DNA from 3 places in the Streptomyces pluripotens genome. Region 1 is predicted to be linked to each of the others. Evidence: riboswitches for the same ligand, from Rfam matches in the RefSeq annotation. Region 1 holds a riboswitch; each other region holds the start of a gene.
What was found. Region 1 has a riboswitch for cyclic di-AMP ahead of LK06_RS20280 (C40 family peptidase). Riboswitches for the same ligand answer to the same signal wherever they lie in the genome.
Positions count from the first base shown of each region.

Region 1 (6,179 bases):
ACAGTCGCCGCACTGCTCTGGCAGCCCTGTTGTCGAGGCGAAAGAGAAGTTGGTGAACGATCGTCACCCGTCGGGGATCATGACCACCCCGGCTCCGGCTTCCGACGCCTCCACCGCGTACCACGCACCGTACGGGACCCAGGAAGCCTCCTACGGCGACCCCACCACCTGCAGCGGCTACGACACCACTGGTTTTACGGGCCACCCCACGAGCGCCTCGGCCTTCCACTCGGACCCGCTCTTCGGCGGCCTCCCGAACAGCGGGCTGGCCACCGGCTCGTACGACACCGCGCAGTGGTCGACGGGCACCGAGTCCCCGCGCCACGACTCCTACGGGTCCGAGCAGCACACCGTCTACGACGTCGGGGCCCACGCCTCGACCACCTGGACAGTCCCTGCACAGGCCACCGGAAACGACGTCAGCGGCCAGTGGGACGCCGGCACCTGGCTCCACCCCGACCAGCCCGCCGGCACCGACCCCACCCAGCAGTGGGATTGGGGCACACAGGCCTTCGACACAGGTGCTTACGACGCCACGCAGTGGAACTCCGGCAGCCAGTTCCATGCGGCGGATCCCGAGCAAAGCGCCGAACCGTTCGGGCAGCAGGCAACCGCGACTGTCGGACAGGACGGCGATCCGCAGGGGAGCGCCGTTTTCGAGCGGGCACCGTACGAGGACACCGCCTTCGGTGAACCGGTACCCGGCGAGGACGAAAGGGCTGCCACCGGTGAACTGTCCGCGGTGACCGGCCTGCCGGAGGACCGCCGGGAGGGCGCCCCCGCCCCAGCGCCCCGCGCGGGGCGATCCCGCCGCCGTACGCCTGCCAAGCGCTCCGCGTTGCTGACCATTGCCGTGCCCTCGGCCTGCGTGGTGGGGGTCACCGGAATCGCCGCGGCCTCTGTCGGCGCGCTGACCGACGACTCCAAGGACACCACCGCCTCCGCCCCGGACGCCCACGCGGTACAGCCGTCGGCCGCCAACAGCGAGTTGGACAGCCAACTCAAGACGCTCTCGGCAGGCGCTCACGACTTCGCCGACCGGGCGAGCCGCACACAGGACCGGATCGACCTCAAGGCGCAACAGGCACTGGAGAAGAAGAAGGCCGCCGCGGAAGCGGCACTCAGGGAACGGCTGCGCCCCAAGTTCGCGCTTCCGGTCACCCAGAAGGGGCTCAGCGCCTACTTCGGCCAGGCGGGCGTGAACTGGATGTCGGTGCACACCGGAATCGACTTCCCCGTCTCCTACGGCACCACCGTGATGGCTGCCACCGACGGCACTGTCAGCACGAAGTGGAACAGCGCCTACGGCAATATGATGATCGTGACGGCGAAGGACGGCACGCAGACCTGGTACTGCCACCTGTCCCATTACCGCGTGGCCTCCGGCGCGACCGTCAAAGCCGGCCAGCCGATCGCCTATTCAGGCAACTCCGGCAATTCCACCGGCCCACATCTGCACTTCGAGGTGCGGCCGGCCGGCGGAGCCGCCGTAGATCCGCTGCCGTGGCTGAGGAGCCACGGACTCGATCCCACCTAGGCCGCCACCCCGGGGCCCCGCACGGAAGACGTCCAGTGGAGTCCAGGGCCCCTGCCGGTGGACTACAGCTTCTCCACCGGGGCGTACCGGAGCAGCAGCCGCTTCGGCTTGGCGTCGCCGAAGTCGATCGTCGCCTCGGCGTTGGCACCCGTGCCCTTCACCGCGACGACCGTGCCGAGCCCGAACTGATCGTGGGTGACCCGGTCCCCGACGGCCAGCGCGACCACCGGTTTCTCGGTGGCGCGCCGTGTGGCGAACCCGGACGCCCCCGAAGCCGAGGAGCGCGAGCGGGCCGAGGACAGCGAGGCCGCGATCCCGGAGGCCGGGCCGGAGGACACCGGTGCCGCCGCCCCCGTCCGCTTCCATACCAGGTGGGCGGCCGGGATCTCTTCCAGGAAGCGTGAGGGCGGGTTGTACGACGGCTGCCCCCAGGCGCTGCGCATCGCCGAGCGCGTGAGGTAGAGCCGCTCCCGTGCCCGCGTGATGCCGACGTACGCCAGGCGCCGCTCCTCCTCCAGTTCCTTGGTCTGGCCGAGGGCTCGCATGTGCGGGAAGACGCCGTCCTCCATTCCGGTCAGGAAGACGACCGGGAACTCCAGGCCCTTGGCGGTGTGCAGGGTCATCAGTGTGATGACGCCGTCACCGTCGCCCTCGTCCGGAATCTGGTCGGAGTCGGCGACCAGGGCGACCTGCTCAAGGAAGTCGGCGAGTGTACTCTCCCGGTCTTCCCCGCGCTCCTGTTCGAACTCCAGGGCGACGGCCGCGAGCTCCTGCAGGTTCTCGATGCGGGTCTCGTCCTGCGGATCAGTAGAGGTCTGCAACTCAGCCAGGTAGCCAGTGCGTTCGAGGACCGCCTCCAGGATGGTGGCCGGCCCCGCGCCGGACTCCACGACGGTACGCAGTTCCTCCATCAGCGTGTTGAACCGCTTGACCGCGTTGGTGGAGCGCGCGGCCATGCCATATGCCTCGTCCACACGCTTGAGCGCCTGCGGGAAGCTGATCCTCTCGCGTTGGGAGAGGGCGTCGATCATCGCCTCCGCGCGCTCACCGATGCCCCGTTTGGGCACGTTGAGGATGCGGCGCAGTGGCACCGAGTCCTCGGGGTTGGCGAGGACACGCAGATAGGCGAGGACGTCCCGGACCTCCTTGCGCTCGTAGAAGCGGACCCCTCCGACCACCTTGTAGGGCAGGCCGACACGGATGAAGACCTCTTCGAAGACACGGGACTGTGCATTCGTGCGGTAGAAGACGGCGATGTCGCCCGCCCGGGCCTCGCCCGCGTCGACCAGGCGGTCTATCTCGTCTGCGACGAACTGGGCCTCGTCGTGCTCGGTGTCGGCGACGTACCCGGTGATCCGTGCGCCCTGGCCCGCGTTGGTCCACAGGTTCTTCGGGCGGCGGGACTCGTTGCGTTCGATGACCGCGTTGGCGGCGGACAGGATGGTCTGCGTGGAACGGTAGTTCTGCTCCAGCAGGATCGTCGTCGCGTTCGGGTAGTCCTCCTCGAACTGGAGGATGTTGCGGATCGTCGCACCGCGGAACGCGTAGATCGACTGGTCCGCGTCGCCCACCACGCAGAGCTCGGCGGGCGGGAGGTCGTGCTCGCTGGGGGGCGCACTCTCGTCGTGCTCGCCGGTCCCGACGAGCTCGCGAACCAGCGCGTACTGGGCGTGGTTGGTGTCCTGGTACTCATCGACCAGGACGTGCCGGAAGCGGCGACGGTAATGCTCGGCGACGTCCGGGAAGGCGCGCAGCAGGTTGACCGTCGTCATGATCAGGTCGTCGAAGTCGAGGGCGTTCGCCTCGCGCAGCCGCGACTGGTACAGGGCGTAGGCCTGGGCGAGGGTCTTCTCGAAGCCGTCGTTGGCCTGGGCGGCGAAGTCCTCCTCGTCGATCAGCTCGTTCTTCAGGTTGCTGATCTTGGCGCTGAAGGACTTGGGCGGAAAGCGCTTGGGATCGAGGTCCAGGTCGCGGCAGACCAGGGCCATCAGGCGCTTGCTGTCAGCGGCGTCGTAGATCGAGAACGACGACGTGAATCCGAGTTTCTTCGACTCCCGGCGCAGGATGCGCACACACGCGCTGTGGAAGGTCATCACCCACATCGCGCTCGCACGCGGGCCGACGAGCCGCTCGACCCGCTCCTTCATCTCGCCCGCAGCCTTGTTGGTGAAGGTGATCGCGAGGATCTGGCCCGGGTGGACATTCCGCTCGGCGAGCAGGTGGGCGATGCGATGGGTGAGCACGCGGGTCTTGCCGGAGCCTGCGCCGGCGACGATGAGCAGTGGCGAGCCGGCGTGCACGACTGCGGCACGCTGGTTCTCGTTCAGCCCCTGCAGCAGCGCCGCCGGGTCGAGCACGGGGCGCGGGGCTCCGCCGCGGTAGTGGGCGTCCCGGTCCTGCGGCACGTCGAACTTCCCGCCGAACAGATCGTCCGGAAGGGGCTCCGGAGCGTGATCGCCCTCGGGCGGTGGCGGGGGTTCCTCCTCGTGCCCGCGCGGGGGCTGGAGGTCCGCCAGGAAGCTGTCGTCAAAGAGGCTGCTCATCGCTCTACGAGTCTAGGGCGCCGCACCGACAACCGGTCGCCGTCCCCCGAACCCGGCCGGATTCCCGATGGGTCGATCTTCACCGCCCGGGCACCGATCAGCCCTTCACGCTGCGCAGGTACGTGATCACCCGTGCGCGAAACCATCCTCAGGTCACGGAAATGTATCGGACATACCGCTCACCAACCTTCACAGAAGTCACACGAGTTGGCTAAGTTGCCGTCAGGCCGCACGACCCCCTTCCGGCGAACGTCGCCGGGCCGCACGGCCTCCGCCGAGTCCGGCGCGCCCGCACGGGTGCCCGGAGCCGGGGACCCACCGATCCTGGGGTGAATCGGCCGAATCCCACCTGGGATGACGCCGTAGGGCAACCCTTCCGAAGCACCCGCCCGAACCCGACAGCTAACCCGGCAGGCGGCACATTGGAAGGAGTCGCCTCCCTTGGCGTCGCACCGCAAGACGCGCCCCGGCGGGACCCACGGAGCGGGTGTGCACACCCCCTCTCCCGCCGCTCTCGCCACCGCCACCCTCGCGTCGGTGGCCGTACTGCCCCAGCCGACCCCGGCGGCACCCGCCGGTGACGGCGGGCCCAGCCCGGAGGAGATCGAGAAGAAGATCGACGAGTTCTACCGCCGGCCCGACTCGGCGCCGGAGGGGGAAGCGGCGGCCCTGCAGCGGCCCCGGTCCGGCGAACCGCACGGGGAAGGCGCCCGGCGCGCGGGCCGGCGCACCAAGGCCCGTGACGGGCTGGGGCCCTTCGCGACCACCCAGGATTCGGCCACCGCTCTTCTCGCGGAGTACCCGCAGGATCACTTCGCCCAGAACCTGGTGATGAACCGGCTGGCCTCACGCGTGCGGGACGCCGCCGATCGGGGCAAGGCCACCAGGAGCCCGGAGACGCCGACGGCTTCGCACTACGACGTGAAGACCGCCAAGGCCGACGTCCAGCACAAGCTCGCCACCGCGCGTGAACTCCTGGGCCGCCTGGTGGCCCGGGAGCACGGACCGACGGCCGCGGCCGGACAGCGCGGTCGGGAGGATCCGGCGCCGCGGGGCCGCGCCTCCTCCGTCTCCCAGGCCACGCGGGCCGACAGGGCGGTCGTCTTCGCCCGAGCCCAAATCGGCAAGCCGTACGTCAGCGGTGCCAGCGGTCCTGGCTCCTACGACTGTTCCGGCCTCACCCAGGCCGCCTGGAAGGCCGCCGGTGTCACCCTCCCCCGTGGCGCCCGAGAGCAGGCCGCCGCGGGTACCCCGGTCTCCCCCGATGACGCGCGCGCCGGTGACCTGGTCTTCTTTCATGACGACTGCAGCCACGTGGGACTCTGCACGGGCAACGGCAGCATGATCCACGCCCCGAAGCCCGGCACGTACGTCTGCGAGGAGTCCCTCGACCACGGTGGCGAGTCGACCGTCCACCACGTGGTGCGTCCGGCCTGACCCCGCCGTCTGCACGTACCCGCGCCCATGCGCGTCGCGCGGGTACGGCAGGGTCTCCGAGCGCGCGGGGCGTCGCATCCGGTGCTCGCGGCCGGCTCGACGGCACGGGCGGGCGGCCGTGGAGTGCGCGGTCGAGTGTCAGGTCCACAGGACGGCGATGAAGATGTTCACCGTGGTCAGCAGGCCGACCAGCCCGAAGAGGCCCTTGTCGATCCGCTCCTCGTCGCGCTTCACATAGACCAGCCCGAGGATCACGATCAGCAGCGCCAGCTTCACACCAATCTTGACGGTGTTGACCGGATAGCCGTGGGCCTGGTGGAGGCCGACCAGGGCGACTCCGGTGACGAGCATGGTCAGGGCACCATGGAGCATCCCGGGGACGAACCGGGCCGTGCCCTGGCCTATCGCCTTCATCTGGGTGAGAAAACCGCCGAGTAGCGCCGCGATGCCGATGATGTGCAGGCCGACGAAGAAATGGATGAGTACGTCCATGGTGCCGGAGCCTAACCAGAGGTGCGCGGGCCGCCCTTCACCGGGCCCGCCCGGCGTCGGCATGGATCTTGCATCCATGCGCCCCTAGCACCCCACGCCTCCTGACCTCGCCACTTTCCGCATTTCGGTCACCGCACCGCGTGAAGCCGGTGCCTCCAGGCGGCTCGTGC
Region 1 is NZ_CP021080.1:4,470,548-4,476,726, reverse strand. It holds gene LK06_RS20290 (M23 family metallopeptidase) at 53-1,537, shown strand; gene pcrA (DNA helicase PcrA) at 1,600-4,080, opposite strand; cyclic di-AMP (ydaO/yuaA leader) riboswitch at 4,343-4,513, shown strand; gene LK06_RS20280 (C40 family peptidase) at 4,570-5,517, shown strand; gene LK06_RS20275 (hypothetical protein) at 5,656-6,009, opposite strand.

Region 2 (6,179 bases), 2.0 Mb from region 1:
TTCCACACCCACCGCGAGGAGCGTGACCGCTATGGAGATGCCTGCGCGGTCCTTGCCCGCCGCGCAGTGCATCAGTGCGGGCACACTGTCCTCGGCGAGCGCGTGCAGCACCTGCGAGTGCTCGCTGGTGCGTTCTACGACGATGGCCCGGTACGAGGCGACCATCCGGGCTGCCCCCTTGCCGTCGTCCAGGATCGCGCGCAGCTGGTTGAGGTCGCCGTCGCGGACCAACTTCCAGAACTCGGCTCCGTCCGCCGGGTCACTCAAGGGCAGGTTCACGTTCCGTACGCCGGGGAGTTCGACGTCGGGGCCCTCCAGCTTCTGGTCGGCCGCGTTGCGGAAGTCGAAGACCGTGTGCAAGCCCAGGGAGGCGAGGAAGGTCGCGTCGTCCCCCGTCGCGTGCGCCAGGTGCCCGCTGCGGAACAGCATGCCGTGGCGCACCCGCCGTCCATGCACGGTCGGCAGTCCGCCCACGTCACGGAAATTGCGCACGCCGGTCAGCTCCGGCTCGGTCGACGGGACCTGCTGCGTCACGGGGGCTCCTCCCAATCGGCCCCGCCGGCGCGGCTCGTCGACGGGCGCACTGTCGACCATACGACATCGATTTCCTCAGGCAATGAGTTGTCCACAGGGCATTGCCACGCGAGCGAGACGGCCTGATGATGTTCAGACTCGGTCGGATTTGTTGACACCTGTGGGGTTTCGATGGTGGAGATCGCCGAAGACGGACGTACCTGGCTCCTGTCAGGGCCCGCCAGCAGTTATGCGCTGCATCTCACCGGGGCGGATGAACTCTTGCACCTCCACTGGGGGCCGCGGATCGCGCTCGCGGACGCCGAGGAGCTGGCGGTCTGTCCGCTGCCCGTCTACCGGCCCTTCGAGTCCCCGCTCGACGGCCGCGAGGAATACCCGGTCGAGGGCGGCCCCCGCTTCGTCCGCCCCGCCCTGTCCGCGCGCACCAGGGAACGGCGCGGCACCGAGTGGCGCTTCGTGTCGTACGAGGCCGGGGGAGGGGGAGAACTGCGGCTCCGCTTCGACGACGGCGGGCTGGGGATCACCCTGCACTACCGGATGCGCGGTGATGTCGTCGAGCGCTGGGTCACCCTGGCGAACGGCGGGCACACCGGGGTGGAGTTGCTGCGGGCCGACGCCGCCACCTGGACGCTCCCCGACCGTGAGGGTTGGCGGCTGTCCCAGCTGCACGGTCGGTGGGCGGCGGAGTCCCGGCTCGTTACCTCGGCGCTCACCTATGGCGAGAAGGTCATCGGTAGCCGTCGGGGCCACACCGGCCACCAGCACCTGCCCTGGGTCGCACTCGACACCGATGCCACCGAGGAGCACGGCGAGGTGTACGGCTGTGCGCTGGGCTGGTCCGGCTCTTGGCGCATCGCGGTCGCCCAACTCCCTGACGCGCGCGTGCAGATCACCGGTGGCGCCGGCTACGACGACTCCGGCCTGCTGCTCCTTCGGTCGGGGGAGTCGTACACCACCCCGGTCTTCGCGGGCCTGTGGAGCGGTGGTGGCTTCGGCGGGGCCAGTCGTACCTGGCACGCGTACCAGCGTGCTCACATCATCCCCGACGCGGAGCGGGACCGGCCCGTCCTCTTCAACTCCTGGGAGGCCACCGGTTTCGACATCTGCGAGGAGCAACAGGCCGCCCTGGCCCGCCGGGCCGCCGGCATCGGCGTCGAGCTGTTCGTGGTGGACGACGGATGGTTCGGTGCCCGCACCAGCGACCGCGCCGGGCTCGGTGACTGGACCGCCGCCCCCGACCGCTTCCCGCGCGGCCTCAAGCCCCTCGCCGACCAGGTACATGGACTCGGCATGCAGTTCGGTGTCTGGGTCGAGCCGGAGATGGTCAATCCGGACAGCGATCTCTATCGCGCCCACCCGGACTGGGTGCAATACCAAATGGGACGTAAGCGGACGGAGCTGCGCAATCAACTCGTCCTCAACTTGGCCCGAGAGGACGTCCAGGAATATCTGTGGGAGCAGTTGGACGCACTGTTGTCGAGTGCTCCGATCGACTATGTGAAGTGGGACTTCAACCGCTGCTTCACCGATGCCGGCTGGCCCGGGGAGCCGTATCCGCAGCATCTGTGGGTGGACCACGTGCGTGCCCTGTACGCCCTGGTGGACCGGTTGCGCGCGGCCCACCCCGCGGTCGCCTTCGAGTCCTGCTCCGGTGGTGGTGGCCGGATCGACCTCGCAGTGATGAGCCGCACCGACCAAGTGTGGACCTCCGACAACACCGACCCACTGGACCGGCTGGTCATTCAGTACGGCTTCAGTCAGATCCACCCCGCCCGGGTCATGGCCGCCTGGGTCACGGACAGTCCGAATACCCAGCTCAACGGCAGGGTGAGTACGCTGCGGTTCCGTTTCGTCAGCGCCATGGCCGGGGTGCTCGGCGTGGGTGGCGACCTGGTGCGGTGGAGTGCGGAGGAGCTGGCCGAGGCCCGGCTGTGGGTGGAGCTGTACAAGCGGATCCGTCCGGTGGTCCAGCGTGGCGAGCTGTACCGGCTCAGGCCCCCGACGGGCGGGCTGAGTGCGGTCCAGTACGTCCTGGGGCAGGAGGTCGTGATCTTGGCCTGGCTGCAGGCGCAGGGCTATGGCGAGCCGGTTCCAGCGCTGCGGTTGCGGGGACTCGATCCGACGGCTTCCTATGAATGCCGCGAAACGGGCGAAGTGCACAGGGGCGCTGTCCTGCTCCATGGCGGACTGCGAACCGGGCTGCGTGGCGACCTGGATGCGACGGTTCTCCGTCTGCGTCGCATCTGAGCTTTCTACCCGAATTGCAGCCTTCGCTCTAACTCGCCATGGAATAGGGGGTCATGGTGCGCCGTTGCGTGAGGAGCATCATATTCGTGACCGTACGTCGTGTGTCATGTTTCTGTAATTCGCTTGTTTTGAAGGGGAATTGCAAGGACGTAGGCGGCGGGAATTCACGGAGAGTGACGGTGGTTTCCGTCTTTGATCACCGGATTCGTGACCGGCGGGAACCGGCTGCTTGTTTCCGTGCGTCCCACTCCCTTACGTTCGCCACCAATCCGGACGGAACGCCGAGTCCTGCCGCCGCCCGGAGTCCCCACACTTGACCCGTGTTCGGCAGGAGCGGGGGACCCACCAGGTACGACTGCCTGTCCGGTCTCCGTGACAGGCCAGGGGTGCAGCCGCACACCGCGGCCGGGCAGCTCCAGCCCGAACCCGACAGCTGACCTCGCAGGCGCCGGAGAGGAATGCGCCATGCCCGCGAAGGGTAAGCACCGACGTCCCAAGACCCAGCGTCTTTCCCGCTCCGTCGCTGCCGCCGGAACCGGCGGGGCCGCGCTGGCCCTCCCGCTCATCGGGGCCACCGGAGCGCACGCGGCCCCCGCGTCGCAGTCCGTTTCCGCCGGGGCCATGCGATCCCTTCCGACTGTGGTGAAGGAGGCCGCCCAGCCGAGTCCAGGTGTGCGTCACTACACGGTGAAGCCCGGCGACTGCCTTTCGGTGATCGCCGACAGGCAGCATGTCCGTGGCGGATGGCACCGGCTCTACGACGACAACCGGCAGGCCATCGGCGGCGACCCGTCGCTGATCCACCCGGGCCTGAGGCTCACGCTCGGCGCGCAGGCCCGTACCGGGTCCGCCACCCCCCAGCACACCACCGGGACCTCAGCGTCCCCGGGCGCCCCGCGGTCCGCCACGTCGCAGGCGGCTCCGGTCTCCCCGTCATCCGGCTCCACCGCCGTGACAGCCGCCTCCACCGGCTACACCCTCCCGGTGACCGGTGCCGCCATCGGCACCGGCTACCACGTGGCCGGCAGCATGTGGTCGAGCGGCTACCACACCGGTGTCGACTTCGTCGTCCCGACCGGCACCTCCGTGAAGGCCGTGGCCGCAGGCACGGTCGTCGCGGCCGGCTGGGGAGGTGCCTACGGCAACCAGGTCGTCATCAGGCTGAACGACGGCTACTACGCCCAGTACGCCCACCTCTCCCAGCTCTCCGTCTCGGCCGGCCAAACGGTGTCCGAAGGCCAGCAGATCGGCCTGTCCGGTGCCACCGGAAACGTGACCGGCCCGCACCTGCACTTCGAGATCCGCACCACGCCGAACTATGGCTCCGACGTCGATCCGGTCGGGTACCTGCGCCAGCACGGCGTCGCAGTGGGCTGAGGAATCTCCCGCCCCAGCTACGCGACCCTCCTGTCCTGGACCACTCGCCCGGGTCTCGAACCGGGGGCCGGCCTCCGATGTTCGGGGGCCGGCCTCCGATACCTCCGGCACCCCCCTGGCGCGGCGATCACGCATTCAACGCGTTCAGAGGTGGCCGTATTCCTGGATCGCACCACACCAGGGAGTGGCTCATCTCACCGCCCGTCAACCCCTGCCTACGGTCGCGTAGGTCACATCCGGAGGTGAATCATGGTCCGATGTGGTTGACGATTCGAAGAATGACAACAGATCAGTGATCGGGTCGTACGCAGCGGTGGGGGACAGCTTCACCGAGGGCGTCGGCGATCCCGGCCCCGACGGGGCGTTCGTGGGCTGGGCCGACCGGCTCGCGGTGCTGCTCGCAGACCGGCGTCCCGAGGGCGACTTCCAATACACCAACCTCGCCGTGCGCGGGAAGCTGCTGGACCAGATCGTGGCTGATCAACTCCCAAGAGCCGTCGAGCTGGCCCCGGACCTGATTTCCCTCTGCGCGGGCGGCAACGACATCATCCGCCCCGGTACCGACCCGGACGACGTGGCCGAGCGGTTCGAGCGGGCCGTGGTCCGGCTCACCGAGGCTGCGGGCACGGTGATGGTGACGACCGGCTTCGACACTCGTGGCGTCCCTGTGCTCAAGCATCTGCGCGGCAAGATAGCCACCTACAACGGACACGTGCGTGCCATCGCCGACCGCTACGGCTGCCCCGTCCTCGACCTGTGGTCCCTCAAGTCCGTGCAGGACCGCAGGGCCTGGGACAGCGACCGGCTGCACCTCTCCCCCGAGGGCCACACGCGCGTGGCGTTGCGCGCCGGCCAGGTCCTCGGCCTCGACGTCCCGGCCGATCCGGAACAGCCGTGGCCACCGCTGCCACCCCGGGGAACTCTGGAGGTACGGCGCGATGACGTCCAGTGGGCCCGTGAGTTCCTCGTGCCGTGGATCGGCCGCCGGCTGCGCGGCGAGTCCTCCGGCGATCACGTGACGGCGAAGGGCGCGCTGTCGCCCGACGACATCAGGACGCGGATCGCCTCCGTGGCGTGACACCCGCAGGCCGCGGGCCCGGACCGGGCGGGCGTGGTCCGGGCCCGCGGCCGTGCCCACGCGCGTGGTCCAGCACGGCGCGGTCGCCGTGCATCCCGTCGCTGTGGGCCGCACCGTATCCGGACGGTGCGCCTGCGCTCACCGTCGTCGCTCGGTCAACGCCTGCCGTTCCAAACCCAGTTCGCGGGCCAGTGCATCGTCGGCCCATTCCCGGGCGCGAGTCCGCGGCACTGCGCCCGGATACGTCGTCAGTTGCACCGCGAGCCCGTCCAACAGCGCGGTCAGCCGTAGCGCGGCACCGGACGGGTCGGCACACGCGAACTCCCCCACCGTGACCCCCTCGGTGATGACCTCGGCGATCGCCGCCTTCCACTGCCGGTCCAGGTTCCGGGTGACCTCCCGCAGGGCGGGCTCGCGCAGGGCAACGGCCCAGCCCTCGATCCACAGCCGCCAGCCCTTCGCCTGGCCGGTCGGCGCGTACCAGCGCACCGCGGCCCGCAGCCGTCGCAGTGCCGAGGTCCGTCGTCCCAGCAGCTTGCGCAGATGTCTGAGATCGTCCTCGGCCGCGTACGCGAACGCGGCGGCGACCAGCTTCTCCTTCGTCGAGAAGTGGTAGAGCACCAGTGCGTTGCTCACCCCGAGCGCTGCGGCCACGTCGGCGATCCTGAGTGCTGCCACACCCCGCGCCTCGATCTGCTCGATGGCCGCGCGCAGGAGTTCCTCTTGCCGCTCGGCCACACTCAACCGCACTCTCGCCACGCGGTCACCCTATTCCGTCGTCGTGGGTGGTGCCGAAGCGGCCGGCGCCCGAGGCACGTTCAGGCCGTCCAGGGGCGCCCGGTGGGCGGGCGCACCGCGGCCAGTCACCGGTACCGGCCGAAGCGTGACGCGATCACCGGCAGCCGGTCCGCCACCGGAGCGCGGCCGGCGGCGCGCGGGTTCG
Region 2 is NZ_CP021080.1:6,494,212-6,500,390, forward strand. It holds gene LK06_RS28780 (tyrosine-protein phosphatase) at 1-534, opposite strand, end outside; gene LK06_RS28785 (alpha-galactosidase) at 706-2,781, shown strand; cyclic di-AMP (ydaO/yuaA leader) riboswitch at 3,090-3,242, shown strand; gene LK06_RS28790 (M23 family metallopeptidase) at 3,247-4,158, shown strand; gene LK06_RS28795 (SGNH/GDSL hydrolase family protein) at 4,451-5,236, shown strand; gene LK06_RS28800 (TetR/AcrR family transcriptional regulator) at 5,375-5,995, opposite strand.
Region 2: linked by a shared signal. The riboswitch ahead of LK06_RS28790 (M23 family metallopeptidase) and the one ahead of LK06_RS20280 (C40 family peptidase) in region 1 are both predicted to bind cyclic di-AMP.

Region 3 (6,179 bases), 1.6 Mb from region 1:
ATCCGGGTGCCGGAAATGGTCGTCAGATCGCCGAGCGGGAAGAGCAGCGCGCCGACGATCAGCGCGGAAACGGCGACGACCAGGGTGGCCAGCACGCAGAAGGCCATCACGGTCGCGTACTTGGTGAGCAGCAGACGGGTGCGGCCGGCCGGGGCGACCAGCAGATAGCGCAGGGTGCCCGCACTCGCCTCGCCCGCGATCGCATCGCCGGCGACGACACCGACGGCCATCGGGAGGAAGAACGGCAGGGTCGCGGCCAGCGCCGTGAACACCAGGAAGAGGCCGTTGTTGGTGATCTGCGCGATGAACGCCGGGCCCGCGCCACCGCCCCGACCCGCTCCCGGGCCGCCCCGCGTCTCGGTCCTCACCGCGATCCCGACCAGTACCGGCACCGCGGCCAGCACCCCGAGCAGGGCGAGGGTGCGCCAGCGGCCGACGGTGATGACCAGTTCGCTGCGCAGCAGCCCGAAGGTCCACAGGGGACTCGGACGCCGCGCCCCGGCCGAACCGACGGCCTCATCCCGCGACATCGAATCCCTCCCCCGTCAGTGCCACGAACGTGTCTTCCAGCGACGCTCGTTCGAGCGTAAGGCCCCGGACCCGGACGCCCGCCGTGACCAGGGCCGCAGTGACCTCGGCGAGGTCCCGCGCGGGCGGTTCACCGGTGACCCGGTCGCCGTCGGCAGTGACGTCCCCGACGCCCTGCTCCTTGAGCACCCGGGTCGCCTCGGCCGCGTCCGGGGTGGTCACCACCAGCCGGCCGCGCGCCCCGGCCGCCAGGTCGGCCACCGCGCCCTGGATGACGAGCCGGCCATGAGCCATCACCGCCGCGTGGGTACAGACCTGTTCGATCTCGTCGAGGAGGTGGGAGGAGAGGAAGACGGTCGTGCCGTCGGCGGCCAGTTCCCTGATCAAACTGCGGATCTCGCGCATCCCCTGCGGGTCGAGGCCGTTGGTCGGCTCGTCCAGGACGAGCAGCCTGCGCGGCTGGAGCAGTGCGGTGGCCAGCCCCAGGCGTTGTTTCATGCCGAGCGAGTAGGCCTTGGCCCTCTTGCCCGCGGCGGCGGTCAGGCCCACCCGGTCCAGTGCCGCGGCCACGCGCGCGCGCCGGGTGCGTGGGTCTGCGGTGGGGTCGGCGGTGTCGTAGCGCAGCAGGTTGTCGCGGCCGGAGAGGAAGCCGTACAGCGCTGGGCCTTCGATGAGCGCGCCGACCTGCGGGAGGACGGTGCGGACAGCCCGGGGCATGGGTAGGCCGAGCACCCGGACCGTGCCCGCGGTCGGCTCGATCAGGCCCATGAGCATGCGGATGGTGGTGGTCTTGCCCGAGCCGTTCGGGCCGAGGAAACCGAAGACGCTGCCCGCCGGGACGGTCAGGTTGAGACCGTCGACGGCAAGTTGTCCGCCGTGGTAGCGCTTGGTGAGGCCGCGCGTGGCGATGACGCTCGTCTGCGTCTGTCCCGGGACGCGCTCCGGTGCACTCTCGGCACCCGGTCCCTCCGGGTGCCGTGCCTCCGGGCGCGGTGCTCCCCTGTCCGGCCTCTCCCCGCCGGCGCGTTCCCCACCGGGGCCCTCCCGGTCCGTGGCGGACGGTGCGTCCATCGGCTCCCCCTCGACTCATCGTGCTCGGGAAGGGTTACTTCCCCGCGTCGGCCGCCTTCACCAGGGCGCCCTTGGTCACCGCGCCGGCGTAGACCTTGCCGTCGTCGGTGATCAGCGCGTTGACCAGGCGGGTGGTGAGGACAGTGCCCTTGCCGAACTTGCCGGACACCGGATCGCCGAGCGAACCGAGGAAGCCGCCGAGGTCACCGCCCCGGGAGCCGGCCGGCAGGCCTCCCTTGGCACCGGTGTCGAAGGTGGCGATGGACGTCCAGCCCTTGCCGAGGACGTCGGCCCCCGGGGCGCCCTCGGCCAGTTCGCGGCCGGAGCCGCGCTCGTGCCGGGGTGCCTGGGTCCGCTGCTTCTCCTGCGTGACCTTCGCCCCCTCGGGTGGGGTGAAGTCGAAGGTGGAGGAGGCCGGCTCGGCGAAGGAGACCTGGGTGAAGCCCGCGTCGACGACCGCGGCGCCCCCGCTCTTCGGGGTCAACGTGAACTTCAGCGGCAGACCCGTCTTCGCGTCCACGACGATGCTGATCGCGCCGACCGTGGTGCCGGACTGCTTGGGCCGGATCAGCAGCCGGTAGGCATCGCGGCCGGCGATCCGCTCGGTGCCGTCGACCGTGACGGAGGTGGTGTCGTCCACCGACTTCAGCGCCTTGTCGGCGAAGTCCTTGGGCGTGGCGGGGGGCTCGGCCCTGTGGTGCTTGCCGGAGTCGGCCGCGGTGCCGTGGTAGACCTCGTTGCTCTTGCTGTCGTAGCCCCACACGTCCTTGCCGTCGTGGATGAGGCTGTACTCGGCGCCTTGCTCCAGCAGTGACACCTTCTGCCGGTCCGGGCCGTCGGCGGCGACGCGCAGGGTGTGCGTGCCGGAGAGCAGTTCGGTGAATTTGGACTGCGGGTCGGCAGAGGAGCCGTCACCGGAGCCCTTGGCCACCCGGGAGGCGATGCTGTTCTCCAGGCCTCCGAGGTTGGGCAGGCCCAGGTCGGTGTTGATCTTCACGGTGCCGGACAACTGCTGGACGTCCGACTTGGCGATCTTCTCGATGAGCTGCTGCGCGGTGATCTTCGGCAGGTTGGGGTCACCGGAGTCGGCGAGCGCCGGGACCAGTCCGATCGTGGCCGCTGCCACCCCCACCACCGCCACGGGGACGGCGTACCGGGCGGCCTTGCGCCGACCGGAGCCCGAGTGCTCGTCCCTCGCGGCGACCGCTGTTTCGTCGGAATCGTACGGTGCCATGTGTGCCTTACCTCCGTTGTCGGCGGCGGCCGTCCTCACGCTGGTCCACCTGAGCCGCCATTCTCACCCGAATCGGTGAGGAGTGGTGATGTCCCTGGTCTCCATCTGACCAGACCGGCCGTGAGGAAGCGTCAGTCCTCGGAGGCAACTCCGTCTACGCCTGCGGTATGACACGCAGGTGTGGCGGCTCGGGGTCCCGTAGGGGTCGTGCACGGCACCGTCCCGCGCGGGCCATCAGCCGGCGCGGTGCACCACCGCGTCGCACAGCTCCGTCAGCGCCGCCTTGGCGTCGCAGTCCGGCAGCGGCGCCAGGGCGGCCCGCGCCTCCTCCGCGTACCGGACGGTGTCCCGGCGGGCCTGTTCCAGCGCGGGGTGCGCGCGCAGCGCGGCCAGCGCCTCGGAGTGCCGGGTGTCGTCGCTGAGGTCGGAGTCCAGCAGTTCGCACAAGGCGACGTCCTCGGGCAGCCCCAGCCGGGCCGCCTGCTCGCGCAGGTGGAGCACGGGCAGCGTCGGGATACCCTCCCGCAGGTCGGTGCCGGGGGTCTTGCCGGACTCGTGGGAGTCGGAGGCGATGTCCAGGACGTCGTCCGCGAGCTGGAAGGCGACCCCAAGACGTTCGCCGTACTGGGTGAGCACGTCGACGACCTGCTCGTCGGCGCCGGACATCATGGCGCCGAACCGGCAGGACACCGCCACCAGCGCGCCCGTCTTGCCGCTGAGCACCTCCAGGTAGTGCTCGACCGGGTCGCGGCCGTCCACGGGACCTGCGGTCTCCAGGATCTGACCGGTGACCAGCCGTTCGAAGGCGAGCGCCTGCACCCGGACGGCCTCCGGGCCCAGGTCGGCGAGGATCTGGGAAGCGCGAGCAAAGAGGAAGTCACCGGTGAGGACCGCGACGGAGTTGTCCCAGCGGGTGTTGACACTGTCCACGCCACGTCGCACGGCCGCTTCGTCCATGACGTCGTCGTGGTAGAGCGTGGCGAGGTGGGTCAGCTCCACGACGACCGCGGACGGCACCACGCCCGGCGCGGACGGGTCACCGAATCGCGCCGCGAGCATGACGAGCAGCGGCCTGAACCGCTTCCCGCCGGCCCGCACGAGGTGCTGTGCGGCCTCGGTGATGAAAGGGACCTCGCTCTTGGTGGCTTCGAGCAAGCCTTCTTCGACAGCCACCAATCCGGCCTGGACATCGGCTTCCAGCGCCTGGTCCCGCACGTTCAGCCCGAACGGCCCGACGACGGTCACGAGAGGTCTCCTGTCTGCTGGTGCCTGCTGGCGATTACACGGTTTGTCGATAGGTCGCTGCCCTCACTCAAGTCAGCGTATCCGGTCCGGTTTCGATCACCGATAGCGCCCACCGGTCCAGCCCGGGCGGTATTGGATCATGATCGCTATGGTTTTGATCGGTTGATAAGAACGGACATTCGTTGACTTAGCGGCAATACATTCACTTTGTCGCGAAATGTGTGATAAGTGGAGTAACGCCCACACCGCCACCAGAGCCTCACATCACAGACCCCACCCTCACCCGGATCCGGATCCGGATCCGGTACGAATACCCCGAACACCCCGAATACCCTGAATACCCCTTGTCTGATTTGCTGCACTTTGCCATTTCGTGAGTTGAGTCACGCACCATCATCGTCCCACTCCGGCCGCCGACGCCCCTTCTCCCTCTACCCGTCGGCGAGTTGGGGGCAGACGGCCGAAAAGGATCAAGCACCCCATAACGCGCAGACCAAGGTCAAATAGTGCGTTGTGTGAATCCGGCACTTGTTCCCGACATGTGCCCTCGCATACGTTCCCGGCCGTCGGGCGGACGCCGAATCCTGCCGCCGCCCGCGTAACCCATCGACGAACTCATTCGTACGGCAGGAGCGGGGGACCCAGGTAAGTCGCCTGACCGGACGGCACATGCCGCACCGGAACGGCTAGGGGTGAAGCCGTGCCTCCTCCAGGGCACGGCCGGGCACCTCCCCGCCCGAACCCGACAGCTCACCTCGCAGGCGTCGGAGAGGAACTTCCCCATGCCTGCTGCCGCTCAGTACCGCCGTTCCCGGAACAACCGGCTCGTCCGCACCCTCGCCGTGCTCGGCACCAGCGCCGCCGTCCTCGCGGTGCCGCTCATCGGCGCCACGTCCGCCTCCGCGGCCACCGGTCCTGCCACGGCGGCGGCCACCACCATCGCCGGGTACCCGAACAACCTCGACGGCTGGATCCGTGAGTCCCTCGCGATCATGGCCCAGAAGGGCATCCCGGGCACCTACAACGGCATCTACCGCAACATCATGCGGGAGTCCTCGGGCAACCCCCGCGCCATCAACCTCTGGGACTCCAACGCCGCCGCGGGTACCCCGTCCAAGGGCCTGCTCCAGGTCATCGACCCGACCTTCGCCGCGTACCACGTGGCCGGCACCTCGTTCGACCCCTACGACCCGGTCGCCAACATCACCGCCGCCTGCAACTACGCGGCCGCGCGGTACGGGTCGATCGACAACGTGTACGGCGCGTACTGACAGCCGGCAGAGCGGCGCGTCGCCGCTGCCCCACCGGCACACCCCCGTTGCCCCACCGGCGCCCCACCACTGACGGACCGGCGCCCCACCGCTGACGGACCGGTGCGCACCGGCACCTGACGACCCGGTGCGCACCGGCTTCCCGTCGGACAGCGTCGCGCTGATGCGCCAGCCAGCCGGTCAGCTGGTTCAGCTGGTTCAGCCGGCGAGGAAGAGTCTTTCGAGGACGACGGCGACGCCGTCGTCCTCGTTCGACGAGGTGGTCTCGTCGGCCACGGCCTTCAGTTCGGGATGGGCGTTGGCCATGGCGATCCCGTGCGCGGCCCAGTCGAACATCGGGATGTCGTTGGGCATGTCACCGAAGGCCAAGGCCCGTTCGGGACCAGTGCCGAGATGCTCGGCGGCCAGCGCCAGCCCGGTCGCCTTGGTCACCCCGCGCGGCTGGAGTTCCACGGTTCCCGGCCCCGACATGGTGACCGTCGCCAGCGAGCCCACCACCGCGCACGCCACGGCCGCCAACTCGTCATCGGACAAGGTGGCATGGCGCAGCAGCACCTTGCTGATGGGTTCGCACCACAGGTCGTCGCGGCGTCCGACCCGCACCGCGGGCAGGGTCGGGTGGGGCATCCGATATCCGGGTTCGATGAGCGTGAGCCCGTCCACACCGTCCTGGTCGACGGCCGCGAACACCTGCCCCACTTCGGCCTCGATCTTGCCGAGCGCCGTCTCGGCCAGCTCGCGGTCCAGCCGGACCGACCACAGCAGGCAGTCGTTTCCGGCGTCGTAGACCTGGGCCCCCTGCCCGCACACCGCGAGGCCCGCGCAGCTGA
Region 3 is NZ_CP021080.1:2,864,057-2,870,235, forward strand. It holds gene LK06_RS12730 (ABC transporter permease) at 1-530, opposite strand, end outside; gene LK06_RS12735 (ABC transporter ATP-binding protein) at 517-1,599, opposite strand; gene LK06_RS12740 (LolA family protein) at 1,634-2,833, opposite strand; gene LK06_RS12745 (polyprenyl synthetase family protein) at 3,068-4,078, opposite strand; cyclic di-AMP (ydaO/yuaA leader) riboswitch at 4,676-4,857, shown strand; gene LK06_RS12750 (transglycosylase SLT domain-containing protein) at 4,861-5,349, shown strand; gene LK06_RS12755 (HAD family hydrolase) at 5,548-6,179, opposite strand, start outside.
Region 3: linked by a shared signal. The riboswitch ahead of LK06_RS12750 (transglycosylase SLT domain-containing protein) and the one ahead of LK06_RS20280 (C40 family peptidase) in region 1 are both predicted to bind cyclic di-AMP.